One region of the Streptomyces sp. NBC_00370 genome, then DNA from elsewhere that is predicted to be linked to it. Evidence: riboswitches for the same ligand, from Rfam matches in the RefSeq annotation. Region 1 holds a riboswitch; each other region holds the start of a gene.
What was found. A riboswitch is a leader RNA that binds a small molecule or an ion and turns the genes downstream of it on or off. The one in region 1 is predicted to bind cobalamin.
Positions count from the first base shown of each region.

Region 1 (9,710 bases):
CCCGACAACTACGACACCGCGGGCGGCGAGAACTCCACGTCGTTCTGGGACCTGATGTCGTCGGGTTCCTGGCTGGGCACCGGCAAGAACGCGATCGGTGACCTGCCGGGCGACATGACCGCGTGGGACAAGCTGCAGCTCGGCTGGCTCAACTACGCCGAGGGCAAGGCGGCCACCAAGTCGACCGCCAAGCTGGGTGTTTCGGAGTACAACACGAAGAACCCCCAGGCGCTCGTCGTCGAGCTGCCCAAGAAGTCGGAGACCACGACCGTGGTGAAGCCCGCCGAGGGCGCCACCCAGTGGTGGAGCGACTCGGGCGACAACCTCAAGAACACCTTGACGCGTGTCGTCGACCTGACCGGCAAGTCGACCGCGTCCCTGGACCTCCAGGGCTGGTGGGACATCGAAGAGGGCTACGACTACCTGTACGCCGAGGCGTCCACGGACGGCGGCGCCAACTGGACCGTGCTCGACGGCACCGCCGACGGTGCGCCCATCGGGCGTGACGGCAGCGACAAGCCGGCGCTGAGCGGTACTTCGGGCACGTACAAGCCGCTGTCGTACTCGCTCGACGCCTACGCGGGCAAGAAGTTCGACCTGCGCTTCCGCTACCAGACGGACGGTGGGGTGGCCCTGAAGGGCTTCGCCGCCGACACGATCAGCGTCAACGCCGACGGCGCCGCGCTGTTCACCGACAACGCGGAGACCGCGGACCCGGCGTGGACCGCGGCGGGCTTCTCGCGTATCGGCGAGTCCTTCAGCAAGGAGTACGACCAGTACTACATCGCTGAGAACCGTCAGTACGTCTCGTACGACACCACGCTGAAGACCGGCCCGTACAACTTCGGCTTCACCGCGCCGAAGGACGGCTGGGTCGAGCACTACCCGTACCAGAACGGCCTGTTGATCTGGTACTGGGACACCTCGCAGAAGGACAACAACACCAGCGTCCACCCGGGTTCGGGTCTCATCCTGCCGGTCGACGCCCACCCGAAGCCGCTGAAGTGGTCCAACGGCACGGTGATGCGCAACAGGATCCAGGCGTACGACTCGGCCTTCAGCTGGTGGCCGACGCCGGGCTTCACGCTGCACAACGCCAACGTCCCGACCAAGATCAAGCCGCTCGGCGGGCTCACCGCCTTCGATGATCACAAGGGCACCTACTGGGACAAGGGCAACCCGGGCGGCAGCGTCCAGGTTCCTGACACCAACACCAAGATCAGCATTGTCGACCAGCCGATCAGCGGGTCGACCATAACGGTCAAGGTCGGTCCCTCCACCCGATAATCCGTATCACCGCAGGTCAGAGCATGATCGGCCGTCGCCCTCTAGCGGGCGGCGGCCGTTCGTGTTTAGGTGCGTCTACGGATCTCTTATTGACACGGCGTCTCACGGCGCCTCCCGGGGGAGAGGAAAACCATGGCAGGTGGAGGCTTCAGCAAGCTTCCGAACGGCAGCGTGGTGGTGGCACTGACCCTGCCGAGACCCGCGGCCGATGGCGGCACCGTACGGGTGCTCGTCCATGCCGGAAATCGCGCCCGCGCCCTGACCAGGCTGCGGAATCTCGGCTTGCGCGCGGTGTATCTGCGCGGTAACGCGGAGCCACCGACGCTGGACGAGATCACGGCCGTCCTGCACCATCCGGACGGCCTGCTGTGGCGGGGCACCCCGGAGTGCCAGGAGGAGCTGTGGCAGCCGATACGGGCCCTGCTGCGGCCCCGGGCGGCCGTGGCCAGGGCAGGCCACTGAGACCCACCGACAAGGCCCCCGGCGGCGGCGGAGCGACCTGGGCGGGGCGCCCCTAGGCCGGGCGGACCACCGGCTTGCCGCTCAGTTCGACACCGGCCTCGGCCAGCTCCTCAAGGGCGCGCTCGGTCGTCGCCTCGGCGACACCCGCCGTCAGGTCCAGCAGCACATGCGTACCGAAGCCCTCGCGGGCCGCGTCCAGTGCCGTGGCCCGTACGCAGTGATCCGTCGCGATGCCGACCACGTCGACCGCCGTGACATGGTGCGACCGCAGCCACTCCGCCAGGCCCAGACCGTTCTCGTCGGCGCCCTCGAAGCCGCTGTACGCGGCCGAGTACGCGCCCTTGTCGAAGACCGCGTCGATCGCGCCGGACGCGACGGCCGGGGCGAAGTTGGGATGGAAGCCCACGCCCTCCGTGCCGGCCACGCAGTGGACCGGCCAGGTGTGGACGTAGTCCGGCGTGGCCGGGGGCTTGGCGAAGTGGTTGCCGGGGTTGATGTGGTGGTCGCGGGTGGCCACCACATGGCGGTAGCCGGCCGTCGACTGACCTATCAGGTCGGTGACCGCGGCGGCGACATCGGCGCCCCCGGCCACCGCGAGGCTGCCGCCCTCGCAGAAGTCGTTCTGCACGTCGACGACGATCAGTGCGCGATGCATGGCGGAAATGTCCTCACGTGGGGTTCGGCCTTGACCGGTGGTTTCGAGCCTAGAGTTCGCGACCGCCTTGCGGGAGGGGGATCGACCTCTCTTCAACGTCTCGATGCCTGCCCCGGAAGCGGGTGCCCATGCCGCAACCGGCGCACATCGTACGTATTGTGCTCAGACACGGCCGGTCACCCACCTCGGGCATATGCGCTCGTCAGATGTATTCCGTCGGGATGACCGGCTCGCCCCTGGAGAGCTGGATCGCCGACATCGGCAGTCCCGCGCGGGCCGCGATGTGCCGCTCGCGCACCGCGTCCAGCGGCTCGCGCGCGACGACTTCGCCGCCCTTGACCAGCTCGACCAGCAGCTGCCTGTCCAGCAGGTCGGCGGGGACAGGGCCGGTGCCGAGGACCTCCGCCTCCGCGTACCCCTCGGCGTCCAGCCGGCGCGCCGCCCACTTGCGCCCGCCGATCGAGGTCTTCCCGCCGGTGGACTTCTTCGCCACGGGCTGCAGCGGCGCCTTCGGGTCGGCGGACTGCGCGCGGGCGACGATCTTGTAGACCATCGAGCAGGTGGGCTGCCCGCTGCCGGTGACCAGCTGCGTACCGACGCCGTACGCGTCGACCGGGGCCGCCGCCAGTGAGGCGATGGCGTACTCGTCCAGGTCGGAGGTGACCACGATCTTGGTGTTGACGGCGCCCAGCTCGTCCAGCTGCTGGCGCACCCGGTGCGCGACCAGCAGCAGGTCGCCCGAGTCGATCCGTACCGCGCCCAGTTCGGGCCCGGCGATCTCGACGGCCGTCCGCACCGCCTCGGTCACGTCGTACGTGTCGACCAGCAGCGTCGTGCCACGGCCGAGCGAGTCGACCTGCGCCTGGAACGCGTCGCGCTCGCTGTCGTGCAGCAGGGTGAAGGCGTGCGCGCTCGTGCCGACGGTGGGGATGCCGTAGCGGAAGCCCGCGGCGAGGTCGGACGTGGTGTCGAAGCCGCCCACGTACGCGGCGCGCGAGGCGGCGACGGCCGCCAGCTCGTGCGTACGCCGGGCGCCCATCTCGATCAGCCCGCGTCCGCCGGCCGCCGCCGACATCCGGGAGGCCGCGGCGGCGATGGCCGAGTCGTGGTTGAGGATCGACAGGATCACGGTCTCCAGCAGGACGCACTCGGCGAAGGAACCCTCGACCCGCAGGATCGGCGAGCCGGGGAAGTACACCTCGCCCTCCGGGTAGCCCCAGATGTCGCCGCTGAAGCGGTAGGAGGCCAGCCATTCGAGTGTCGGTTCGTCGACGATCCGCTGCTCCCGCAGGAAGCCCAGCACGTCCGCGTCGAACCGGAAGTTCTCCACGGCGTCCAGGACCCGGCCGGTGCCCGCGACGACCCCGTAGCGGCGCCCCTCGGGCAGCCGCCGGGTGAAGGCCTCGAAGACCGAGCGGCGGTCGGCCGTACCCGCTCGCAGTGCCGCCTGCAGCATCGTCAGCTCGTACTGGTCGGTGAAGAGCGCGGTCGACGGCACGTCCACCGGGAGCCCTAGGTCCGGAGTGTTCATATTTTGATGCTACCCCCAATACTCGTCAGAGTGACGATTTCGATGGTCCGTTTGTGCGACAGGGGCTCCTGGGTGGCAGCATGGACCTGTGGGCGCCCGCGGCGCCGCGAAGATCCGGCAGGACCGGCGAGAGAAGAAGGTCGTCCCGAACCGTGAGTGTTGCTCCGACTGAGATCGAACTCCCTGAATCCGCACAGGAGACCTCCGTCGTCCCGGAGCCGGACGTCCCCTGGCTGACGATCGTCCACAACGACCCGGTCAATCTCATGAGTTACGTGGCGTACGTCTTCCAGACCTACTTCGGCTACTCCAAGGACAAGGCGAACAAGCTGATGCTCGACGTCCATCACAAGGGCAGGGCCGTCGTGTCCAGCGGCAGCCGCGAGGAGATGGAACGCGACGTGCAGGCGATGCACGGCTTCGGCCTGTGGGCGACCCTCACGCAGGACCGCGACTGATGGCCGGGCACTTCGAGGCCGTACCCGGCGGCGGCGCCGCCGTCGCGCTCGACGAGGTCGAGATCTCCATCCTGCGCTCGCTCGCCGTCCAGCTGCTGGAGCTGATCGGCCCCGCCGACGAGCCGGCCGAGGGCACGGACCCGCTCGCCGCGCTGTTCACCGAAGGCCCCAGCGAACCGCCCGCCGACCCGGCGCTGGCCCGGCTGTTTCCCGACGCCTACGGGGACGACGACGAGGAACTGCGGGAGTTCTCCTCCGAGTTCAGGCGCTTCACGGAGAACGACCTGCGCGACCGCAAGCGCGCCGACGGGGTCGCCGTCGTCCGCTCCCTGGACGCGCTCACCGCGTCCGGCGCCGGTGACGCCGTACTGAAACTGACCCCCGACGAGTGCGCCCACTGGCTCGGCGCCCTCAACGACCTGCGGCTGACGATCGGCACCCGGCTCGACGTCACGGACGAGGACGAGGGCGGCGAGCTGTACCGGCTGCCCGACTCCGACCCGCGCAAGCCGATGGTCATGGCGTATCTGTGGCTCGGCGCGCTCCAGGAGACGCTCGTGGAGACGATGATGCCCTGACGGGCCGCGCGGTTGCCCGAAATGAACCCTTCGCCATGATAGGTCCTGAGTGCTGACCGCACGGCGAAAGGGCACTCCACGATGACCACACCCGTCGAGAGCGACGAGACCGGCCGGCCGGGCGAGGACGACGAGGGCTACGCACGCGGGCTCGGCAGCCGGCAGATCCAGATGATCGCGATCGGCGGCGCGATCGGCGTCGGTCTGTTCATGGGCGCGGGCGCCAACATCGCCAAGGCGGGGCCGAGCATCATCCTGATGTACGCCCTCGCCGGCGTCGTCATCTTCTTCATCATGCGGGCGCTGGGCGAACTGCTGCTCTACCGCCCGGTGTCCGGCTCGTTCGCCGAGTACGCGCGCGAGTTCCTCGGCCCGTTCTTCGGCTACGCCACCGCCTGGACGTACTGGCTGATGTGGGTGGTCACCGGCATGGCCGAGCTGACGGCCGCCGCGATCTACATCCACTTCTGGTTCCCGCAGATCCCGCAGTGGGTCAGCTCGCTCGTCTTCCTGCTGGTGCTCTTCGGGGTGAATCTGATCTCGGTGAAGATCTTCGGCGAGGTCGAGTTCTGGTTCTCGATGATCAAGGTCACCGCCATCATCGGCATGATCGTCATCGGGCTCGGCGTCCTCACCCTCGGCTTCTCCGACGCCGGTGCCACCGCGGCCCCCGGCAATCTCGTCTCGCAGGGCGGGGTCTTCCCGCACGGCATCGGCTCCAGCCTGATGACCCTGCAAGGCGTGATGTTCGCCTACCTCGCCGTCGAGGTCGTCGGCGTCACGGCAGGCGAATCGCAGAACCCGGAGAAGACCCTCCCCAAGGCCATCAACACGCTGCCCTGGCGGATCATCATCTTCTACGTCGGCTCGCTGACCGTCCTGCTCGCCGTGGTCCGCTGGACCGAGTTCTCCGCCGGCGTCAGCCCCTTCGTCTACGCCTTCGAGAAGATCGGCATCCCGCTCGCCGCCGGCATCGTCAACTTCGTCGTCCTCACGGCGGCCCTGTCGTCCTGCAACTCCGGCATGTACTCGACGGGCCGGATGCTGCGCGCGCTCGCCGTCAACAGCGAGGCGCCCAAGGCGTTCGGCAGACTCAACTCGCGCCGCACCCCCGCCTTCGGCATCAGCGTCTCCGTCGCCCTGATGGGCATCGGCGTCATCCTCAACTACCTCGTCCCCGAGAAGGCGTTCGGGTACGTGACGTCGGTGGGCACCGCCGCCGGCATCTGGACCTGGATGATGATCCTCGCCAGCCACATCCGCTACCGCCGCGCCGTCGAAGCGGGCCGGCTGCCCGCCTCCGCGTTCCCGGCCCCCGGCGGCGCGGTGCTGAGCTGGGTCGCCCTCGCCTTCCTCGCCTTCGTCACCTGCCTGATCGCCTACGACCACGAAGCGCGCGTCTGCCTGTACGTGGGCGCCCTGTGGGCCGTGGGTCTGGTGGGCGGCTGGCAGCTGCTCAAGCGCCGCACCGTCACCACCGGGGAAGAGGCGGGCGCCTACGCACCCGTCGAGTAGGGCCTACCCGGTGGCCCGGCCCTCGGCCGTCCTATATTTCACTCATGCTGACCATCACCCAGGCTCTGTACGACCAGATCGTCGCGCACGCACGCCGCGATCATCCCGACGAAGCCTGCGGCGTGGTCGCGGGACCCGAGGGCTCCGACCGGCCCGAGCGGTTCGTCCCCATGCTCAACGCGGCACGCTCGCCCACCTTCTACGAATTCGACTCGGCGGACCTGCTGAAGCTCTACCGCGACCTGGACGACCGCGACGAGACCCCGGTGATCGTCTACCACTCGCACACCGCGACCGAGGCGTACCCGTCCCGTACGGACATCAGCTACGCCAACGAGCCCGAGGCGCACTACGTGCTGGTCTCGACCGCCGACAGCGACGGTCTCGGCCCGTTCCAGTTCCGCTCCTACCGGATCGTGGACGGCAAGGTCACCGAAGAGGACGTCACGGTCGTCTGAGAGACTGACCCCCTACCCGAGGCGGCAGGAGCCAGGAAGCCGGTGCGAGTCCGGCGCGGTCCCGCCACTGTGACCAAGCGAATCCGCTTGGCAGCCAGGAACTGACCTGCCGCCCTTCTTCCACCAGCCAGGGGACGCGGAAATCCCCCCGGAGGAGTGCTCAGCCATGCCGTCAGTCCCGCCCACGCTCCGCCGCGCGCTCATAGCCGCCGCGCTCCCCGCCCTGCTGGTACCGGTCGCCGCGTGCGGCTCGACGGACAAGCCGGCGGCGAGCGCCGCGAAGGCAGCCGCCCCCGGCTTCCCCTACACCGTCACCAACTGCGGTGTGAAGACGACCTACCAGGCACCGCCCCGGCGCGTCGTCACCATGAACCAGCACGCCACCGAGGTCATGCTCGCGCTCGGCCTGCGAAAATCCCTGGTCGGCACCGCCTACCTGGACGACACGATCTCGCCCGCCTACGCCGCCGCGTACAAGAGCGTGCCGGTGCTCGCCAAGGAGTACCCCTCCAAGGAGAAGCTGCTCGCCGCCGATCCCGACTTCGTCTACGGCGGCTACGCCAGCGCCTTCGACGCCAAGGACGGCCGCGCGCGCGACGACCTGAAGGGCGCGGGCATCGACACCCGGCTCAACATCGAGAGCTGCACCAAGGGCGCCGTCACCATGGACGACGTCTACCAGGAGGTACGGGAGGTCGGCCGGACCTTCGGCGTCCCCGACCGCGCGGACAAGTGGATCGCGCGGGCCCGCGCCACCGTCGCGGGGACGGCCGCCAAGCTCAAGGGCGTCAAGCCCGTCTCCGTCTTCGTCTACGACAGCGGCGACAAGACCGCCTTCACCGCGGGCGGCGCCGGCATCGGCAACGAACTCATCACCCGCGCGGGCGGCGCCAACGTCTTCGCCGACCTGGACAAGTCGTTCGGCGACGCCACCTGGGAACAGGTGGTCGCCCGCAAGCCGCAGGCCGTCGTCATCTACGACTACGGCTCGACGACGGTCGCCCAGAAGGAGAAGCGGCTCACCGACGACCCGGTGCTCGCCGACGTACCCGCGATCAAGAACAAGCGGTTCGCCGTGATGCCGCTGTCCAGCGTCGTCCTCGGCGTACGCGCCCCCGACGCCGTCGCGAAACTCGCGGCCCAGCTCCACCCCGGAACTGTGAAGTAGCGCCGTGCCCCGCACCACCCCGCCAGGCCCGTCCGGCATATCGGGCGCACCGGTCACGCCCGGCCCGCGAGGGCACGGGCGGCTGCGCTACCCGCTCGTGCTCGGCTGTCTCGTCGCCGCGCTCGCCGTCGCCGTCGTCGCCGGGCTCGCGCTCGGCTCCGTACGGATCGGGCCCGGCGAGGTCGTCGCCGCCCTCACCGGGCGGGCCGCACCGAGCCCGTACCGGACCATCGTCCTCGACGTACGGCTGCCCAGGGTGCTGCTCGGCGCGATCGTCGGCGCGGGGCTCGCCGTCGTCGGGACGGTCCTCCAGGCGCTGGTGCGCAACAAGCTCGCCGACCCGTTCCTGCTCGGCATCTCCTCCGGCGCGTCGACCGGCGCCGTGGCCGTGCTCGTCCTCGGCATCGGCGGGGGAGTGACCACCACCGTCGCCATGCCGGCCGCCGCCTTCGCCGGCTCGCTCGTCGCCCTCGCCCTCGTCTACAGCCTCGCCCGCAGGGGCGGCGCCATGACCGGCGGCAGGCTCGTCCTGGCCGGGGTGACCGTCTCGTACATCCTCTCCGCGCTCACCACCCTCCTGCTGGTCGTCGCCGCCCGGCCCGAGCAGTTCCAGGAGGCCCTGTACTGGACACTCGGCGGTCTGGGCAGCGCCCGCTGGGGCACGCTCGTCCTGCCCGGCGTCGTCCTGCTCGCCGGGACGGCGCTGCTGATGACCCTGGCCCGGCCCCTCGACCTGCTGCTGGTGGGGGAGGAGGGCGCGAGCGTGCTCGGTCTGAACGCCGGGGCGTTCCGGGCGGCCGTCTTCGTCGTCGCCTCGCTCGTGACCGGCGTCATGGTCGCGGCGAGCGGCGCCGTCGGCTTCATCGGACTGCTCGTACCGCACGCGGCCCGCGCGGTCGTCGGCGCCGGACACCGCGGCCTGCTGCCGGTCGCCGCGCTCGGCGGGGCCGTGGTGCTGGTCGTCGCCGACCTCGCCGCCCGTACCGTCGCAGCGCCGCAGGACGTCCCCGTCGGTGTCCTCACCGCGCTCATCGGCGGCCCGTTCTTCCTGTGGCTGATGCGCCGCCGTCCCGAAGGAGCCCCCGCATGAGCGCCGAGCTGCGGGTGGAAGGGCTGTCCTACTCCGTGGACGGCCGTGAACTCGTCCATGCCGTCGACCTGACGGCGGCCCCCGGCGAGACGATCGGGCTCGTCGGGCCCAACGGGAGCGGCAAGACCACCCTCCTGCGCTGCGTCTACGGCACGTTGCGGCCCACCGCGGGACACGCCCTTCTCGACGGCGCCGATCTGCACACCATGACCCACAAGGCCCGCGCCCAGCGGCTCGCGACCGTCCCGCAGGACGGACAGACCGACTTCGAACTCACCGTCCGTGAAGTCGTCGCCATGGGCCGCTCCCCGCACAAGCGCTTCTGGGAGGCGGACAACGCGGCGGACGCCGCCCTGGCCGACGCGGCGCTCGACCGGGTCGGCATCCGCCCGCTCGCCGACCGCACCTTCCCGTCCCTGTCCGGCGGCGAACGCCAGCGCGCGCTCGTCGCCCGCGCCCTGGTCCAGCAGCCGGCCCTGCTCGTGCTGGACGAGCCGACCAACCACCT
Region 1 covers NZ_CP107968.1:3,183,852-3,193,561, reverse strand. Annotated here, with positions in the region: gene OHS57_RS14135 (immune inhibitor A domain-containing protein) at 1-1,287, shown strand, start outside; gene OHS57_RS14130 (hypothetical protein) at 1,420-1,749, shown strand; gene OHS57_RS14125 (isochorismatase family protein) at 1,802-2,404, opposite strand; gene OHS57_RS14120 (nicotinate phosphoribosyltransferase) at 2,607-3,935, opposite strand; gene clpS (ATP-dependent Clp protease adapter ClpS) at 4,088-4,393, shown strand; gene OHS57_RS14110 (DUF2017 domain-containing protein) at 4,393-4,971, shown strand; gene OHS57_RS14105 (amino acid permease) at 5,053-6,486, shown strand; gene OHS57_RS14100 (Mov34/MPN/PAD-1 family protein) at 6,531-6,944, shown strand; cobalamin riboswitch at 6,916-7,068, shown strand; gene OHS57_RS14095 (ABC transporter substrate-binding protein) at 7,111-8,112, shown strand; gene OHS57_RS14090 (iron ABC transporter permease) at 8,150-9,202, shown strand; gene OHS57_RS14085 (ABC transporter ATP-binding protein) at 9,199-9,710, shown strand, end outside.

Region 2 (9,710 bases), 2.5 Mb from region 1:
CTGCCGCCGGGGGAGCGGAACCTGGACGACTCCAACGAGGGCTGCCTGTCCGTGCCGACCGCGTACGCCGCGCTGCCGCGCCCCGACTACGCCGTCGTCACCGGCGTCGACCTGAAGGGCCGTCCGGTCAAGCTCCAGGGCACCGGGTACTTCTCCCGCTGCCTGCAGCACGAGACGGACCATCTGTACGGGTACCTCTACATCGACCGGCTCTCCAAGCGCGACCGCAAGGACGCGCTGCGGCAGATGGCCGAGGGCACGGCGCGCTACGAGACCGTCCCCAACGACTGAGCGCCCCCCGCCGCGCCGGCCGACGCGGGCACCCGGAAGGTGCGGCGGTAGGCGTTCGGGGTCGTCCCCAGCGTCCGCAGGAAGTGGTGGCGCAGCCCCGCCGCGCTGCCGAACCCGGAGCGCCCGGCCACGCTGTCCACCGTCTCGTCCGTCGCCTCCAGCAACTCCTGGGCGAACAACACCCGTTGACGCAGCAGCCAGCGATAGGGCGTCGTCCCCGTCTCCTGCTGGAAGCGGCGGGCGAAGGTGCGCGGCGACATATGCGCCTGCTCGGCCAGCTGCTCGACGGTCATCTCGCTGTCCAGATGCCGCTCCATCCAGCCGAGCACGTCGGCGACCGTGTCGCAGCGGTCCCTGGGCAGCGGTCGCTCCACGAACTGCGCCTGGCCGCCGTCGCGGTGCGGCGGGACGACCATGCGGCGGGCGACGGCGTTGGCGATCTCCGGGCCGTGCTCCAGCCGCAGCAGATGCAGACACGCGTCGATCCCGGCCGCTGTGCCGGCCGAGGTGATGACGCGGCCGTCCTCCACGTACAGCCCGTCCTGCTCGACCTTGGCCTGCGGAAACGTCCGGGACAGCAGTTCGGTGTGGCTCCAGTGGCTGACGCACCGCCGCCCGTCGAGCAGCCCGGCGGCGCCCAGTACGAACACGCCCGAGCACACGCTGAGCACCCAGGCGCCGCGGTCGACGGCGCGGCGCAGCGCGTCGAGCAGTTCCTGCGGGTAGTCGCGCACGGCGTACGAGGCACCGGCCGGTACGGCGATCAGATCGGCCTCCTCCAGCCGGTCCAGGCCGTACAGGTCGCCGAGGGTGAACCCGGCGTGGGTGCGCAGCACGGGACCTTCGGCGGACACCACGCCGAAGTCGTACACCGGCAGGCCTTCGTCACTCCGGTCGAGGCCGAACACCTCGCAGATCACGCCGAGTTCGAAGGGATGAACGCCGTCGAGGAGGACCGTCGCCACGTTTTTCAGCATGGCACCAAGTGTGGCAGCAATTCGATGCTTGATGACAGTCCTGCCACTGCTTTTCCTGGGGCCGAGCGACGACAGTGAAGACATGGACACCTTCCTCACCATTCTCGCCCTGATCGCCCTCTTCGTCCTCCTCGCGCTGCCCCCGCTGTACTGGCACGTCAAGGACCGCGCGACCGACCGCCGGGTCCGGCTGGCCCGCATCGACCACGAGCTGCGCGAGCTGCACGAGCGCCGCAGCCCGAACCGCGACGACTACTCGCGCACCAACTGAGTGTCGCGGTTCCGGTCCGGGCGCCGGCCGAGCGCGGCGTGCACCGCCCACCCGGCCGCCGCGCCGACCCCGTACCAGAACAGATCGGGCGCGTTGAACGTGGAGCCGAGGACGAGCCGCGCGATCTCACTGCGCGCGGCCAACTCGGCAGGTACGTCGGTCAGTTGCAGCAACTCGACACCACAACTGACCGCGAGAGCGACCAACGCGGCCGTCAGCGGCCTGACGCGGGGAGCGACGACCACCACCAGCGCCTGCACAAGCACGGTGTAGAGCGCGTCCCCCGTGTACTTGGCGGCGTCGCCGGACCCCACGCTCCGCACCCCCAGCCCGGCCGCCACGGTCAGCACCGCGCAGACCCCGGCCACGAGACACGTCCCCCTGAGCGTCCCTGGCCGCACCCGGCGCCTCACGTTTGCGGCTCGCCGGGCCGGTAGCTGGCCCTGATGTGGACGCGTTCGCCCTGGGGGCCCAGGATGCTGAGGAACTCCACCGCGTGTTCGTCGGCATTGCCGAACCAGTGCGGCAGATGCGTGTCGAACTCCGCGGCCTCACCCTCCGTGAGGATGAAGTCCTCGTCGCCGAGGACGACGCGCAGCCGCCCGCGCAGGACGTACAGCCAGTGGTAGCCCTCGTGCGAGCGCGGATCGGGTTCGCGGCCGTCGGTCAGACCGGCCGGCATGATGTGCTTGAACGCCTGCGGGCCGCCGGGTTTGCGGGTCAGCGGTACGACGGTCATGCCGTACCGGGTGAAGGGCCGCGGGTACACCCGCGGATCAAGATCGGCCGGAGCGCCGATCAGCTCGTCGACCGGCACCTGATAGGCCCTCGCCAGCGGCAGCAGGAGTTCGAGGCCCGGCTTGCGGTGGCCGGACTCCAGCCGGGAGAGCGTGCTGACCGGGATGCCGGTGATCTCCGACAGTGCGGTCAGGGTGACGCCGCGCCGCGTGCGCAAGGCGCGCAGCCGGGGCCCGACCGCCGCCAGCACCGCGCCGAATTCGTCGCTCATGCAACCACGGTGCCCGTGTTTTGCCATTTCCGCAAAGAGCTTTGCCCGAATGCCGTTCCGAGCGCATCGTTGCGTCGCAGTCACCGCACAGTCAGGACGCAGCCGTCCCGAAGCGACGAAAGGCCGACCCCCATGGATGCCCAGGGCTGGAACGACATGTACCGCAGCCGCGAGCAGCTGTTCAGCGGCAACCCCAACGGGGTGCTCGTCGCCGAGACCGCGGAACTGCCGCCCGGCCGGGCGCTCGACGCCGGGTGCGGCGAAGGCGCCGACGCGCTCTGGCTGGCCCGGCGCGGCTGGCAGGTCACCGGGGTCGACATCGCCGAGACCGCCCTGCGGCGCGCGGCGGCGGCGGGCACCGACGTCGAGGACCGGGTGACCTGGAGACGCGCCGACCTCAGCACCACACCGCCCCCGGCGGACGCCTTCGACCTGGTGTCCGTCCAGTACTTCCCGCTGCGCCGCACGCCGGACCACGCGGCGCTGCGCGACCTCCTGGCCGCCGTCGCCCCCGGCGGCACCCTGCTCTTCGTCAGCCATGACCTCGCCGACCTGACCCACCGGGAGGGCGACGACTTCGACCCCGCCGACTACTACCAGCCCGGCGACGTCCCGCCGCTCCTCGGCCCCGGCTGGGACGTCCTGGTCGACGAGACCCGTCCGCGCGCCGTCCCGCCCCCGGCCGGCACCCACCACACCCACGACACCGTCCTGCGGGCGCTGCGCCGGCCGTGAGCGGTCCCTTGCCGCGGCTCAGAAGTCGTCGTCCAGGCTGACCGAACCCTCCACCGCCACCTGGTAGGCGGACGGGCGGCGTTCGAAGAAGTTGGTCAGCTCCTGGACGCCCTGCAGCTCCATGTACGAGAACGGGTTCTCCGAGCCGTACACCGGGGCGAGGCCCAGGCGGCGCAGCCGCTGGTCGGCGACGCACTGGAGGTATTCGCGCATCGACTCGGTGTTCATGCCGGGCAGCCCGTCACCGCACAGGTCGCGGCCGAACTGCAGCTCCGCCTCGACCGCCTCCTTGAGCATGTCCGTGACCTGCTGCCGGAGTTCGTCGTCGAAGAGGTCGGGCTCCTCCTTGCGGACGGTGTCCACGACCTCGAACGCGAAGTTCATGTGCATCGTCTCGTCGCGGAAGACCCAGTTGGTGCCCGTGGCGAGACCGTGCAGCAGGCCGCGCGAGCGGAACCAGTAGACGTACGCGAAGGCCCCGTAGAAGAACAGGCCCTCGATGCAGGCCGCGAAGCAGATCAGGTTCAGCAGGAAGCGCCGCCGGTCCGCCTTGGTCTCCAGGCGGTCGATCGTCTCGACCGAGTCCATCCAGCGGAAGCAGAACTGCGCCTTCTCGCGGATCGAGGGGATGCTCTCCACCGCGTCGAACGCGGCGGCCCGGTCCGCCGGATCGGGGAGGTAGGTGTCGAGCAGCGTCAGATAGAACTGGACGTGCACGGCCTCCTCGAAGAGCTGGCGGGACAGGTACAGCCGCGCCTCGGGCGAGTTGATGTGCTTGTACAGCGTCAGGACCAGGTTGTTCGAGACGATCGAGTCGCCCGTCGCGAAGAACGCGATCAGCCGGCCGATCATGTGCTGCTCGCCGGGGGAGAGCTTGGCGAGGTCGGCGACGTCGGAGTGGAGGTCGACCTCCTCCACGGTCCAGGTGTTCTTGATCGCGTCGCGGTAGCGGTCGTAGAAGTCCGGGTAGCGCATCGGCCGCAGCGTCAGTTCGAACCCCGGGTCGAGCAGGTTCTTCACGACGGTCTCGGTCGGTTCGGTGGTCTCGGTCGGTTCGGTCTCGGTCGTCATTACTGGCAGGCCTCGCAGGACTCGGGGTTTTCCAGGGAGCAGGCGACGGCGTCCGCGTCGGGCGCCATCGGTACGGGCACGGGCACGGGGCCGGGGCCGGGGCCGGGGGCGACGCGCGCCGCCGGTACGTCGGCGCCGGCCGCGCGGGCGATCCGGGTCGCCGGGCGCGAGCGCAGGTAGTACGTGGTCTTGAGGCCCTTCTTCCAGGCGTACGCGTACATCGAGCTGAGCTTCCCGATGGTCGGCGTCTCCAGGAACAGGTTCAGCGACTGGCTCTGGTCGAGGAACGGGGTACGCGCCGCCGCCATGTCGATCAGACCGCGCTGCGGGATCTCCCACGCCGTGCGGTACAGCTCGCGCACCTCGGCGGGCAGCCAACTGAAGCCCGCCACCGAGCCGCTCGACTCGCGCAGCGCCTCACGGCTCCTTGCGTCCCAGACGCCGAGCCGCTTCAACTCCGCCACCAGGTACGAGTTGACCTGAAGGAACTCACCCGACAGCGTCTCGCGCTTGAAGAGGTTCGAGACCTGCGGCTCGATGCACTCGTAGACCCCGGCGATCGAGGCGATGGTCGCGGTCGGCGCGATGGCGAGCAGCAGCGAGTTGCGCATACCGCTCCTGGCGACCCGGGCGCGCAGGGCGTCCCACCGCTCGGGCCAGTTCAGCTCCACGCCGTAGTGGTCGGGGTGCAGCACCCCGCGCGCCGTACGCGTCTGCTCCCAGGCGGGCAGCGGGGCGTACCGCTCGGCGAGCCCGCAGGACGCCTCGTACGCGGCGAGCATGACCCGCTCGGCGATCTTCGTGGAGAGCGCGGCGGCCTCGGCGGAGTCGAAGGGCAGGCCCTTCTTGAAGAAGACGTCCTGCAGGCCCATCACGCCGAGGCCGACCGGGCGCCACTTGGCGTTGGAGCGGCCCGCCTGCTCGGTCGGGTAGAAGTTGATGTCCACGACCCGGTCGAGGAAGGTGACGGCGGTGTGGACCGTCGTGTCCAGCCGCGCCCAGTCGATCTCGCCCGAATCCAGCACGAAAGCGGCCAGGTTGACCGAGCCGAGGTTGCAGACGGCCGTCTCGCCGTCGTCCGTGACCTCCAGGATCTCCGTGCAGAGGTTGGAGGAGTGGACCGTGCGGCCGGGCTCCGCCGTCTGGTTGGCCGTACGGTTCGACGCGTCCTTGAAGGTCATCCAGCCGTTGCCGGTCTGGGCGAGGGTGCGCATCATCCTGCCGTACAGGTCACGGGCCGGGATCGTCCTGATCGCGAGGCCCGCCGCCTCCGCCGCGCGGTACGCCGTGTCGAACGCGTCGCCCCACAGGTCGACCAGCTCCGGCACGTCGGACGGCGAGAACAACGACCAGTCGGTGTCCGCCTCGACGCGCCGCATGAACTCGTCGGGGATCCAGTGCGCCAGGTTGAGGTTGTGCGTACGGCGCGCCTCCTCACCGGTGTTGTCCCGCAGCTCCAGGAACTCCTCCAGGTCGGCGTGCCAGGTCTCCAGGTAGACGGCGGCGGCGCCCTTGCGCCTGCCGCCCTGGTTCACGGCGGCGACCGAGGAGTCGAGCGTGCGCAGGAACGGCACGATGCCGTTGGAGTGCCCGTTGGTGCCGCGGATCAGCGAACCCCGGGAGCGGATACGGGAGAACGGGATGCCGATGCCGCCCGCGTGCTTCGAGAGCCGGGCCACCTGGTGGTAGCGGTCGTAGATCGAGTCGAGTTCGTCGGCGGGGGAGTCCAGCAGATAGCAGGAGGACATCTGCGGGTGCCGGGTGCCCGAGTTGAACAGGGTCGGCGACGACGGCAGATAGTCCAGCCGGCTCATCAGCCGGTAGAGCGCGGCGACGTCCTCCAGCGCGGCCGGGCTGTCGTCCTCGGCGAGCCCGCACGCCACGCGCAGCATGAAGTACTGCGGGCGCTCGATGACCTGACGGGTGATCGGGTGGCGCAGCAGATAACGGCTGTAGAGCGTGCGCAGACCGAAGTAGCCGAACCGGTCGTCGGCCGCCGGGTCCACGAGCTCGTCGAGCCGGTCGGCGTGCAGCGCCACGAAGCGGGCGGTGGCGTCGGCGATCAGCCCCTCGGTGTGTCCGACGCCGACCGAGGCGGAGAACGACACCGCGCCCTGGCCGGCGGCCTCGTCGGCGATGGAACGGGTCAGCAGCCGGGCGGCGAGCCGGGAGTACGCGGGGTCCTCGGAGATCAGCCCGGCGGCGGCCTCGGTGGCCAGCTCGCGCAGGCCCGCAGCGTCCGATCCGGCGTTACGCCCCCGGAGCGCCGCCGCTGCGACCTTGCCCGGGTCGGTGTCGGGCAGATCGGCGGTGAGGTCCGTCAGCGTACGCAGCAGTGCCTCGCCTGAAGCGGCGGTGTGCGTGGCCGGACGGTCTGGCGCGATGGTCACGTGATGCTCTCCCTCGCTCGGATCGGGTCCGGCGGGCAGGAGGCAGGCATACGACGGACCGCACCCAGGGCAGGGCGCACCGCCGTGTCCGCCGGCCCTACCGCGGGGCCCGGGACGTCTCGGCGCCCGGCTCGGTCGAACCGGACGCACCGTCGGCAGGTCTTCGGACTCGCGGGTACGACAAAGCGCACCACAGCACACCGTTGCGGGACAGTTCCGGATTCGCACCGGATTCCCCTGTGTCGACAGCGAGACGAGCATACATCTGGTGGGCGTCTCGGGAGTCACCCCCCACATCTTGTGTCGCATCGAGTTTCGTCTGCCCGCTACGGGATTCATCTCGGCATCACGCTGGATACCGAGCAGCTCAAGGAATGGGTGCGCTGATACGCGCGACGGGCCGCCGGCGGTGCCGGCGGCCCGTTCCCGTGACGGTTTTCTCGGTGGGTCAGTGAGCCGGTTCGGCCGGTGTTGTCAGGGGGAGTTCGGCCTTGACGTCCGGGTCGCCCGCGTCCGCCGTGTAGTCGGACGCCGTCGTCTCGTCGATGCCGTCCGGTGCCTTGACCGCGCGCAGGATCAGGGTGAGGACCACCGTCACCACCACGTTCAGCACGAACGCGGTGAGGCCGATGTAGCCGATCTCGCCGAGCCCCGGGATCTCCTTCGACGAGCCGCCGAAGTGCTTCTGGGTCGGGCTCGCGACGCCGTACGCGGCGAGCGTCCCGTAGACCATGCCGACCGCCCAGCCCGCCAGCAGCGCCCAGCGGTGGAACCAGCGGGTGAACAGGCCGCCGACCAGGGCCGGCAGGGTCTGCAGGATCCAGATGCCGCCCAGCAGCTGGAAGTTGATCGCGACGGTCGGGTCCATCCCGAGGACGAAGACCAGCGCGCCCACCTTCACCAGCAGGGACACCAGCTTGGAGACCTTGGTCTCCTGCGCCGGGGTCGCGTCCGGCTTGATGAAGTCCTTGTAGATGTTGCGGGTGAAGAGGTTCGCCGCGGCGATCGACATGATCGCGGCCGGCACCAGCGCGCCGATACCGATCGCGGCGAAGGCGACGCCGGCGAACCAGTCGGGGAACATGTTCTCGAAGAGCTGCGGGATCGCCAACTGGCCGTTGTCGACCTTGATCCCGGCGGCGATCGCCATGAAGCCGAGCAGCGCCAGCAGCCCCAGCATCAGTGAATACAGCGGCAGGATCGCGGTGTTGCGCCGGATCACGTCACGGCTGCGGCTGGAGAGCGTCGCCGTGATGGAGTGCGGATACATGAAGAGCGCGAGCGCCGAGCCGAGCGCCAGCGTCGCGTACCCCCACTGGCCGGCCTCGGGCGGCGCCAGCGCGCCGCGCGGTTTGCCGGTGGCCGGATTGACCTTCGCGAAGGCGTCGCCCGCCTTGGCGAAGATGTCGTCGAAGCCGCCGAGCCTGATCGGGATGTAGATGATCGCCACGAGAATGACGATGTAGATCAGACCGTCCTTGACGAACGCGATCAGCGCGGGCGCCCGCAGCCCCGACGAGTACGTGTAGGCGGCGAGCACGGCGAACGCGATGAACAGCGGCAGGTCCTTGACGAACCAGTTGGTGTCGTTGCTGCCGCCGATGCCCATCACGTCGAGCACCGACTGGATACCGACCAGCTGGAGCGCGATGTACGGCATCGTCGCGAGGATGCCGGTCACGGCGACGGCCAGCGACAGGGACTTCGACCCGAAGCGCCCCCTGACGAAGTCCGACGTCGTCACGTACCCGTGCTTGTGCGACACCGACCAGAGCCTGGGCAGGAAGGTGAAGATCAGCGGGTAGACCAGGATCGTGTACGGGACGGCGAAGAAGCCCGAGGCGCCCGCCGCGTAGATCGCGGCCGGCACGGCCACGAAGGTGTACGCCGTGTAGAGGTCACCGCCGAGCAGGAACCAGGTCACCCAGGTGCCGAACGACCGGCCGCCCAGGCCCCATTCGTCGAGGCTGTGCTGGTTCTCCGCCCTGCGCCAGCGCGCCGCCAGGAACCCCATGGCCGTGACGGCCAGGAAGAAGAAGATGAAGACGCCGAGCGCGACGCCGTTCACACCGTCCTTCATCGCGACGCACCTCCCTTGCGGGCGCGCTGGTCACGCTGCCACAGCTTGTAGGCGGTCATGGTCAGCGCGGTCGAGATGAAGACCCACAGCAGCTGGTACCAGTAGAAGAAGGGGATGCCGATGAACGCCGGGTCGACCTTCGCGTACGACCCGACCCAGAGCATCGCCACGAACGGTGCCAGCAGACAGACGCCGATCACCACCCGCAGCGGTGTCACCGTGGGCGGTTTTTCTTCCGGGTTGTCCAGCATTCGGCGTACCGTCCCCTCACTGATCACCTGTTGTAATGCGCAGGCAATCTAGGGGAGGAGGCCGACCGCCGTCACCCCCGCCGCCGTCTCGGAACGACAACGGTGCGGCTAAACCGCTCAATGGGCGGGTCGTTTGAGCCGCGCGACGAACTTGTACCGGTCGCCGCGGTACACCGAACGCACCCATTCGACCGGTTCGTTGTCCGCGTCGACCGAGTGCCGCGAGAGCATCAGCATCGGCAGGCCCACGTCCGTGCCGAGCAGTCCGGCCTCGCGCGGGGTGGCCAGCGAGGTCTCGATGGTCTCCTCGGCCTCGGCCAGATGGACCCCGTACACCTCGGCCAACGCCGTATAGAGAGACGTATATTTGACCAGCGAGCGGCGCAGCGCGGGAAAGCGCTTGGCCGACAGATGCGTGGTCTCGATCGCCATCGGCTCACCGCTCGCCAGCCGCAGCCGCTCGATCCGCAGCACCCGGCCGCCCGCGGTGATGTCGAGCAGCCCGGCCAGGGTGTCGTCGGCGGTGACATAGCCGATGTCCAGCAGCTGCGAGGTCGGTTCGAGGCCCTGGGCCCGCATGTCCTCGGTGTACGAGGTGAGTTGCAGGGCCTGCGACACCTTCGGCTTGGCGACGA
Region 2 covers NZ_CP107968.1:5,733,095-5,742,804, forward strand. Annotated here, with positions in the region: gene def (peptide deformylase) at 1-291, shown strand, start outside; gene OHS57_RS25675 (GlxA family transcriptional regulator) at 267-1,268, opposite strand; gene OHS57_RS25680 (hypothetical protein) at 1,351-1,539, shown strand; gene OHS57_RS25685 (ribosomal maturation YjgA family protein) at 1,521-1,907, opposite strand; gene OHS57_RS25690 (helix-turn-helix domain-containing protein) at 1,949-2,548, opposite strand; gene OHS57_RS25695 (class I SAM-dependent methyltransferase) at 2,681-3,283, shown strand; gene OHS57_RS25700 (ribonucleotide-diphosphate reductase subunit beta) at 3,302-4,354, opposite strand; gene OHS57_RS25705 (ribonucleoside-diphosphate reductase subunit alpha) at 4,354-6,744, opposite strand; cobalamin riboswitch at 6,882-7,006, opposite strand; gene mctP (monocarboxylate uptake permease MctP) at 7,193-8,824, opposite strand; gene OHS57_RS25715 (DUF3311 domain-containing protein) at 8,821-9,075, opposite strand; gene OHS57_RS25720 (GntR family transcriptional regulator) at 9,193-9,710, opposite strand, start outside.
Region 2: another riboswitch for cobalamin. It lies ahead of OHS57_RS25705 (ribonucleoside-diphosphate reductase subunit alpha); the one in region 1 lies ahead of OHS57_RS14095 (ABC transporter substrate-binding protein).

Region 3 (9,710 bases), 4.5 Mb from region 1:
CGGTCGACTCGATCGGGCCGGGGCGGGAGATGCCCGCGTTGAGGTGGAGCAGGTCGAGGGAGCCGAACTGACTGCGTACCTGCTCCATCGCGCGGTCGAGGTCCGGCAGGGACCGCGCGTCCGCCTTGACGACCGTGATGTCTTCGGGAAGTCCGGTGTCGGCGAGGCTGCTGACGCCGGTGACCATGACGCGGTAGCCGCGGGAGTGGAGCAGTTCTGCGGTCGCCTTGCCGATGCCGCTGGTTCCGCCGGTGACGAGAGCTGCGGGGGGAGCTGCGGGTGCGGACATGATGCGTTCCTTCGCGTTCTTGAGGGAGAGGGGAGGCGGCGGGCCGTCGTGACGGCCGCCTTATAGCAGCGTACGACCACGTGGCAGCGACTGCCAACTTGCATGCGAGTGCCACCCTGGCAGCGCTGCGCTAATCTGGGCGCATGACGCGGGAAGCCGAATCGGCGAAGGGCAGACCGGCCACGCTGTGGGACCGGACACGGCTGCTCGCCTCCCGGGAGATCCTCGACACGGCCCTGCGCCTGTTCACCGAGCAGGGCTACGACGAGACGACCATCGCCCAGATCGCCCGCGAGGCCGGCGTCTCCCAGCGCACCCTCTTCCGCTACTTCGGCACGAAGGAAGACCTGCTGGGCGGCGGCCAGGAACGGTTCGGGCAGGTGCTGACCGGCACGATCAGCGGGCTGCCGGCCGACGTCGGCGTGTGGGAGGCCCTGCGCGCGGGAGTCGCCGCCGTACTGGCGTTGCACAACAGCCGCGAAGAGGCCTTGGAGCGGTTCCGTCTCCTGCACAACACCGCTTCGCTGCGGGCCGGTTGGCTCGAAAAGCGGCTGCGGTTCCAGGAGGAGCTGCTGCCGCTCGTCGAGGCGCGCATGGACGCCGCCACCGACGGCGCGGGCGGGAAGGCGCGCGCGGTGATCGGGACGGCGTTCGCCTGCCTGGACGCGGCGTCGGTGACATGGGTCGACCACGACGGCACGGGCGACATCATGGAGCTGTACGACGAGTGCCTTGCCGCGGTGCGCGGCTGACCGGCCGACCGCCGCCGTCGCGCTAGGCGAGGTCCGGCAGGACCGGGTGGTCCGTCGGGTACAGGCCCGCCACGAAGCTGTACGTCACGTCACCTTCGGCGGGAAGTTGCGAGAACTCGTTGGCCAGCGCGTCCACGCGCCGCCAGAACTCCGACGCCCTGTCAGCGGGGATGCGGGTGTAGCGCTGCGTCGTGTACAGCCGGTCGGCCTCGTGCGCGTCGACCGACTCGGCGGCCGCCGTGGTCAGCGAGTTGACGCACCGAGGGGTGTCGACGTCGCCCGGGGCGCGGAACACGCGGTTGTGGATCGTACGACCGGTGCGCCCGTAGAACCGCTCGTCGATCGCCCGCACCTTCCGGGTCCGCACTATGCGCAACAGACCGGCGTCCACCAGCACCTTCACATGGTGCGCGACGGTGCTCTTGGGCCGTCGCACCGCCTCGGCGAGCTCCGCGACCGTCGCGGCGCGTTCCAGCACCAGGTCGAGCAGCGTCATGCGCAACGGATCAGCGAAGGCCCGCAGTTGCGCCTTCGTCAGGATCTCGACCGATTCGGCGATCTCGTAGTCCGGCGTATTGATCTGCATTCTTGGATCAATCTATAGTCATGGATCAATCGACAGTTACGGTTCGAAGGAAGTGTACGCATGGCCGAGGTAGTCGTCTTCCATCACTCCCACGGACTCACGCCGGGCATCAGCGCGTTCGCCGACCGGCTGCGCGGCGCCGGGCACACCGTGCACACGCCCGACCTCTTCGAGGGGCGCACCTTCGCCACGGTCCAGGAGGGCGTTGCCCACGCGCAGGAGATCGGCTTCGGCGAGATCGCCCAGCGCGGCGTACGAGCCGTGGAGGGCCTCCCGGCCGAGCTGGTGTACGCGGGCTTCTCCCTGGGCGTGGTACCCGCCCAGCAGTTGGCCCAGACCCGCCCCGGCGCCCGTGGCGCACTACTCCTGCACGCGGCGCTCCCCGTCTCGGAGTTCGGCGACGCCTGGCCCCAGGAAGTCCCCGTCCAGGTACACGCGATGGACGCGGACCCGTTCTTCGTGGACGACGGCGACCTCGACGCCGCCCGAGCCCTGGTGGCCGGCGCGAAGGACGCGGAACTCTTCCTCTACCCGGGCACCGAACACCTCTTCACGGACGAGTCACTGGACTCGTACACCCCGCAAGCCGCCGCCCTGCTGGAGGACCGAATCCACACCTTCCTCGCAAAACTCCCCCGGTAGCCCCGGGCCGACTACTCGAACGGACGCGGGCGGCGTAGCCCGGAACCTCCTCGCCCAGGGCGCCGGACCACGTCGCTGAGCAGGGATGTTTGTGGCTTCGCCGGGCAACTCGTGGTCGCGGCCGGTGCCCCGGGCGTCCGATCGGGCCTAGGCTACCGTCGTAGTAGCACCACCTGAGCCCGGCCCCCGCATGGATCGAGAAGCCCTTGACAGACAAGCCCGCGGTTATCGCGGCCCACGGCGACGTTGACATCGACAGCCTCGGCCCCCTGCAGGACGAGCTGGGAAGCGCCGCCGCGTCGCATCGGACGGTCATCCTGGATGCCAGTGACATCACGTTCTGCGACTCCAGCTTCCTGAACCTGCTGCTGCACATCCACCAGGCGACCACCCTGCGGATCGCCGCTCCCTCCGAGCCGGTGCGGCGGCTGCTGGAGGTGACCGGTGTGGACCGCGTGATGAATCTCCACCCCACGACGGACGCCGCCCGCGCGGCGACCGCGGGTACCGGTCTTCCCCTGACGCGGTGACACCGGCGCCGGCGGGCGGACGACGGCCGGGAGGACTCGGCGCCGTCACACGCCTGACCGTCCCGGCCGCCACGGCCCCTGTGCCCCCGGCCGTCACCGCACCGCCGCCGCGGATCAGGCGTTCATGAACTGGCCCGGCTTCAGGGCCCGGTCGGCGATCCGTACGTCACCGATGGTGCCGTGGAAGACCTGGCTGACGGCGCCGGCCCACTCGTAACCGCCCAGCATGAACGGCAAGTTGAGGGTGGCGAGACCGACGGCGGGGCTGGTCGGGTTACGGCCTTCCTCGCAGCCGTTGACGTACAGCTTGCTGATACGGCCGTCGTTGACGACGGCGACATGCCACCACTCGTCCTGCTGCAACAGATGGCTCCAACCCGTCGTGGCACCGGTCTGGTTGAGCGGATAGGCGTTCCACTGCAGTTCGACGGAGCTCGACAGGCTGATGGTGAGCACGGGCTCCTCGGCGGTCGCCGACGGACCGTTCTTCCCCGCCTCGGCCGCCGTGCCCCAGCGGCTGAGCATCGACGACCAGCCGTTGCGGTTCGGGTCCCAGTCGGCGGGCACCTTGAAGAACAGCTCGAAGGTGAAACCGTGCCGGAAGGTCTCCCGGTTGATCGGGGCGCGGTCGAGGGTCTGGAGATACGCGCCGCTGACCGGGTTGCCCTGTCCCGCGAAGACCAGCGCGCCGTGTCCCGGCTGGTCGGGGTGGTGGTCGTCGGTCCAGGTCAGACTGTGTGCGGGGGAACCGGGGACGGTGCGCAGCACCAGGTCGTTGCCATGGCCCGTCAGGTCCTTGATCTTCGTGTCGCCCGCGACGTCGCTGCCGGCGGCCGCGCCCTCGTCGAACCGCCAGTAGGCGAGTGTGCCGGGCACCAGCATCCGCCGGGCCGGGCGCGGCGCACGCGGCGGTACCGGCGCGAAGCCGGCGAAGCGCTCGTCGAAGTCGATCACCATGGAGAAGTGGTCGACCTTGGAGGTCAGTTCGATCTCCTGCGCGGCGAGGGCGTTCAGCTCGTCCTTCGCCGCCAGCTCGCGTATCCACGGCGAGAGGGTGGCGATGTCGATCACACCGCGGTTGAGGTCGAAGCGGTAGGAACGGATCATCCCTGCACCGCCGTAGTACCGGTCCTGGTAGTTGGTGATGTGCAGGTGCACGTCGTGGCCGGCGCTGTTCTTCAGCACGGTGTTCCCGGGCGGCCAGAAGTGCCCGTTGAGGGTGAGGAAGACCTGGTCGTTGTCCTTGATGAGCTTGTCCCACATCTGCCGGCCGTACTCGGACAGCGAGGCGTTGCCTTCCCCGTCCGAGTCCACGATCTCGTGTGTGGTCACGATGACCGGCAGCGTCGGGTTGTCGGCGATGACCTTGTTCGCCCAGGCGAAGCCCTTCTCCGACAGCCGCCAGTCGAGGGAGAGCAGCATCCAGGACCGGCCGCCGGCCCGGAAGATGTGGCAGGTGTTGTAGCCGTCGGGGCTGGAGGAGTGGTAGCCGGGCGTCTTCCTCGCCCGCGCGGGGCCGAAGCTGTCCAGGTACGGGGTGGCGCCACGCTGGTCGTCAGCCGAGACGTCGTGGTTGCCCGCCAGCACCCCGTACGAGGCGCCGGCCCGGTCGAGCATGTCGAAGACCTTGGTCGCCGCTGAGTACTCCTCGGCGAGGCCGTTGTTGGTCACATCGCCGAGGTGGGCGAGGAAGACGATGTTCTCGTCGTCGCCACCGGCCCGGCGCTCGGGGTCGAGGACGTACCGGAAGGACGCCTCGACGGGGACCGGGTGGATGCGGTCCTGGTCGAACATGTACTGCGTGTCGGGCATCACGACGACCGTGAAGCGCGGATTCTCCGGGTCCGGCCGCCACGTGCCGCGCGGTGCGGGGGTCATCGTCGTCCGGCCGTACGGGTCCTCGTCCGGCCGGCCGGCACCGGCGGCGGCCAACGCCGGTGTGGCGCCCAGCAGTCCGGCCGCAGCCGCGCCTGCCCCCACCGCGCCCGCGCCCCGCAGGAAGGTGCGCCGGCTCGCCGCGGCGATGCTGTCGCCGTCGAGATCGGCCGTGCGGGGGCAACCGCAGTCGTCCGCGTGGTTGTCGACCGGTCCGGGTTTGCCGCCGCTGCCGACCGCAGGAGAGCCGTCCATGATTTCCGCTCCGCACGTTGAGAAAGGGGGATTCGAACGGCGTCACGGTACGGATCATGTCGGAACGGCAAGATTGCTCATCGGCTGCGGACTGCCGAACACTCCCCCAACACCGCGGCGGTCAGCGACTCCGACACGCGGGCAGCACCAGGCAGGTCCGGGGCAGACACCCGTGGTGTCCGCCCCGGACCGCTTCCGTCGGTCAGGAGCCCTCGGTGGCCAGTTCGGCGCGGATCTCGCGGGCGGCCGCGACCAGGTTCTCCAGCGAGGCCCGGGTCTCGGGCCAGCCGCGGGTCTTCAGGCCGCAGTCGGGGTTGACCCACAGCCGCTCGGCCGGGATGGCCTCAAGTCCCTTACGCAGCAGGGCCGCCGCCTCTTCGGCGCTCGGCACGCGCGGCGAGTGGATGTCGTACACGCCGGGGCCCGCCTCACGCGGGTAGCCGTGTGCGGCGAGTTCGCCGGCGACCTGCATGTGCGAGCGGGCGGCCTCCAGGCTGATGACGTCGGCGTCGAGGTCGTCGATGGCCTGCACGATGTCGCCGAACTCGGCGTAGCACATGTGCGTGTGGATCTGGGTGGCCGGGCCGACACCGCTGGTGGTGAGCCGGAACGACTCGGTGGCCCAGTCCAGGTAGGCGGCGTGGTCGGCGGCACGCAGCGGCAGCGTTTCGCGCAGGGCAGGCTCGTCGACCTGGATGACCGAAGTACCGGCCGCCTCAAGGTCGTTCACTTCGTCGCGCAGCGCGAGGGCGACCTGGCGCGCGGTGTCGCCGAGCGGCTGGTCGTCGCGGACGAAGGACCAGGCCAGCATGGTGACGGGTCCGGTGAGCATGCCCTTGACCGGGCGGTCGGTCAGGGACTGCGCGTACGTCGTCCAGCGCACCGTCATCGGCTCGGGCCGTGAGATGTCGCCGGCCAGCACCGGCGGCCGGACGTACCGGGTGCCGTAGGACTGCACCCAGCCGTGCTGCGTCGCCAGATAGCCGGTCAGCTGCTCGGCGAAGTACTGCACCATGTCGTTGCGTTCGGGCTCGCCGTGCACCAGGACGTCGATCCCGGCCTTCTCCTGGAAGGACAGGACGTCCCTGATCTCGTTCTTGATGCGCTCCTCGTACCCGGCGGTGTCGATCCGGCCGGTCCGCACGTCGGCCCGGGCGGTGCGCAGTTCGTCGGTCTGCGGGAACGAGCCGATGGTCGTGGTCGGCAGCAGCGGGAGCCCGAGGTGCGCGCGCTGGGTGAGGGTCCGCTCGGGGTACGGCTGCGAGCGCCGCCCGTCGGCGTCGGTGATGGCCGCGGTACGGGCCCGTACCGCGGGGTCGCTGGTCAGTTCCGACCCGGCGCGGGAGGCCAGATCGGCGCGGTTGGAGGCGAGTTCGGCAGCGATGGCATCGGTGCCCCGTGCCAGACCGCGCGCCAGGACGGCGATCTCCTGCGTCTTCTGCCGGGCGAACGCGAGCCAGCGGGCGATCTGCGGATCGATGTCGCGCTCGGCGTCTGCGTCCAGCGGTACGTGCAGGAGCGAGCAGGACGACGAGACGTCGACCCGGTCCGCGAGACCGAGGAGGGTGCCCAGCGTGGCCAGTGAATTCTCGTAGTCGTTGATCCAGATGTTGCGGCCGTTGACGACGCCGGCGACCAGCCGCTTGCCGGGCAGTCCGCCGGCCGCTGCGAGGTCTTCGAGGTTGGCGGCGCCCGACTCGGTGAAGTCGAGGGCGAGGCCTTCGACCGGCGCCTTGGCCAGGACGGCCAGCGCCTCGCCGAGCCGCCCGAAGTACGAGGCGACGAGCAGCTTCGGCCGGTCGGCCGCGCCGCCCAGGTCGCGGTAGGCGCGGGCGGCGGCGTTCAGTTCGGCGGGGGTGCGGTCCTGCACCAGCGCGGGCTCGTCGAGCTGCACCCACTGGGCGCCGGCCGCCCGCAGATCGGCCAGCACCTCGGCGTACACCGGCAGCAGCCGGTCCAGCAGGGTCAGCGGCTCGAAGTCGGCCGCGACGCCGGGCGCGGGCTTGGCGAGCAGCAGGTACGTGACCGGGCCGACGAGGACCGGCCGCGCGGTGTGCCCGAGCGCGACAGCCTCCTTCAGCTCGGTGACCTGCTTGCCGGAGTCGGCGGTGAAGACGGTGTCCGGGCCCAGCTCCGGCACGAGGTAGTGGTAGTTCGTGTCGAACCACTTGGTCATTTCGAGCGGGGCGATGTCCTGATTGCCCCGGGCCATCGCGAAATACCCGTCGAGCGCGTCGGCGCCGACCGCCGCGCGGTGCCGCTCGGGGACAGCGCCGACCATGACGCTGGTGTCCAGAACATGGTCGTAGTACGAGAAGTCACCGGACGGCACCTCCTCGATGCCGGCCTCGGCCAGCTGCTGCCAGTTCGAACGGCGCAGGCCTGCCGCGGTCTCCCGGAGGGCGTCGGCGGTGACTCGGCCCTTCCAGTACCCCTCGACGGCCTTTTTCAGTTCACGGTTCTGACCCTGGCGGGGGTAGCCGTGGACGGTGGCTCGTGCTGCCGCGGCTGCGGGCTTCGCTGTCACGGAACTCTCCTTCGCGAGATGTGTCCTGGTATCCCGGGGACGGGACCGCGGACGCGAAGGGACGGACCAACCGGGCCGCCCGCGAGGCTGTGCCGCCGCGTATGCCGCTCGATGTGTACGCCGACCCGCCCACGAGGTCACCGGGATGTCCGCGCGCGATCGGTCGCGCACGGGCAACGGGCAGGTCTTCGGACTCGTGGGCTCGTCTCGTGAAGGTCACGGGACACCTAATGGCCGTCGCTTCCCAGACCCGGCCGGGTCCAGTGCGTATGACGGCGGTCGTTCCCACTCACCGCTGCGGGGCAGTCCCGGATTCTCACCGGGTTCCCTCTTACGAAGCCCTCTCTGGCGGACAGGGCTCACCAGTCGCACGGACCAGCCTAGAGGGAAGAACGGCCCGCGCGCACCCTCGCCCGCAATCCGGGACCACGTCGGACACCTGGGTGCGCGCCGCTCGGCGCACGCCGGCCACCGCCCGTCACACCCGCGACTTCTCGTCGTAGAAGGCCCGTGACAGCCGTACGCGCACCCGCTGGGCCAGGCCGGTTCTGCGGGTCACGCCGTTGCTGTCCGTCGCGGGGCCGAGCTGGAGCGGCTGCGGCTGTTCGCCCTGCGTCAGGGTGAACAGTTCGGCCGGCGAGAGCCGCTCGTGCACCTCGACGAACTCGCCGTGCGGCAGCCGCTTGACGATGCCGGTCTCCCTGCCGTGCAGCACCTTCTCCCGGTCGCGCCGCCGCAGTCCCAGACAGACGCGTCGGGTCACGACGAAGACGATCACCGGCATCACGAAGAACGCGACCCGCACGGTCCAGGTGATGGCGTTGATGGACAGATGGAAGTGGGTCGCCCACAGGTCGTTCCCGCCTCCGACCAGCAGGACCAGGTACTCACTGATCCACGCGGCGCCGATGGCCGTACGGACCGGCCGGTCGCGCGGCCGGTCCAGCAGATGGTGTTCGCGGCGGTCGCCGGTTATCCATGCCTCGACGAACGGATAGGCCCCGATGAAGACCAGCATCAGCGGGAAGACCATCAGCGGCACGAACACACCGAGGACGAGTGTGTGACCCCAGGCGTTGATCTCCCAGCCCGGCATGATGCGGATCAGTCCCTCGGAGAAGCCGAGGTACCAGTCGGGCTGGGCACCGGTCGACACCTGGTCGGGGCGGTAAGGGCCGTACGACCAGACGGGGTTGATCGCCGCGACCGCCGCGATCACCGCGATCGTCCCGAAGACCAGGAAGAAGAAGCCGCCGGCCTTCGCCATGTACACCGGCATCAGCGGCGCCCCCACGACGTTCTTCTCCGTCCGTCCGGGGCCCGGGAATTGGGTGTGCTTGTGGTAGACGACGAGGATCAGATGGACGACGACGAGCGCGGCGATGATCCCCGGGAACAGCAGCACATGCACGGAGTAGAAGCGCGACACGATGTCGTGTCCCGGGAACTCCCCGCCGAACAGGAACATCGACAGGTACGTGCCGACGACGGGCGTGGAGAGGACGGCGCCGTCCACGAAGCGCATCCCCGTACCGGACAGCAGGTCGTCCGGCAGCGAGTAGCCGGTCAGCCCCTCGAAGAGCCCGATGATCAGCATCAGCCAGCCGAACAGCCAGTTGATCTCGCGGGGCTTGCGGAACGAGCCGGTGAAGAAGTGCCGCATCATGTGCACGAGCAGCGCGGCGAGGAAGACGAGTGCGGCCCAGTGGTGGATCTGCCGGATCAGCAGTCCGCCGCGCACGTCGAAGCTGATGTCCAGCGTGGAGGCGTACGCCTCCGACATCCTGATGCCGTTCAGCGGGGCGTAACTCCCGTGGTACACCACCTCGTTCATCGACGGGTGGAAGAAGAGAGTCAGGTAGACGCCCGTGAGGACGAGGATGATGAAGCTGTAGAGGCAGATCTCGCCCAGCATGAAGGACCAGTGGTCCGGGAAGACCTTGCGCAAATAGGTCCTGCCCAGGCCGTAGATGCCGAGCCGGCCGTCCGCCCAGTCGGCCATGCGCTCACCCGCGGGTGCCTGTCGTGTCGTGCTCATCCGTGTCCCCCAGAAACGGCCAGGATGGACAGTTCCGTCCGGACACATGACGGCGCGGGGGGCGCGGTTGTGACACCGACAGGGCCTGATGTGGCGCAGGACACACGGTCGTTGGCCGCGACGTAGGGTGCGATCGCAGCGGGGTCAGCCAGGAGTCACACCTTCCGTACGGTGACCCCGGCCGCGGTCAGCCCGTCGATCTCGTCCTGCGGGGCG
Region 3 covers NZ_CP107968.1:7,723,679-7,733,388, reverse strand. Annotated here, with positions in the region: gene OHS57_RS34270 (SDR family NAD(P)-dependent oxidoreductase) at 1-289, opposite strand, end outside; gene OHS57_RS34265 (TetR/AcrR family transcriptional regulator) at 433-1,041, shown strand; gene OHS57_RS34260 (ArsR/SmtB family transcription factor) at 1,064-1,627, opposite strand; gene OHS57_RS34255 (dienelactone hydrolase family protein) at 1,688-2,269, shown strand; gene OHS57_RS34250 (STAS domain-containing protein) at 2,476-2,799, shown strand; gene OHS57_RS34245 (LamG-like jellyroll fold domain-containing protein) at 2,914-4,929, opposite strand; gene metE (5-methyltetrahydropteroyltriglutamate--homocysteine S-methyltransferase) at 5,132-7,456, opposite strand; cobalamin riboswitch at 7,619-7,838, opposite strand; gene qcrB (cytochrome bc1 complex cytochrome b subunit) at 7,935-9,494, opposite strand; gene OHS57_RS34230 (DeoR/GlpR family DNA-binding transcription regulator) at 9,650-9,710, opposite strand, start outside.
Region 3: another riboswitch for cobalamin. It lies ahead of metE (5-methyltetrahydropteroyltriglutamate--homocysteine S-methyltransferase); the one in region 1 lies ahead of OHS57_RS14095 (ABC transporter substrate-binding protein).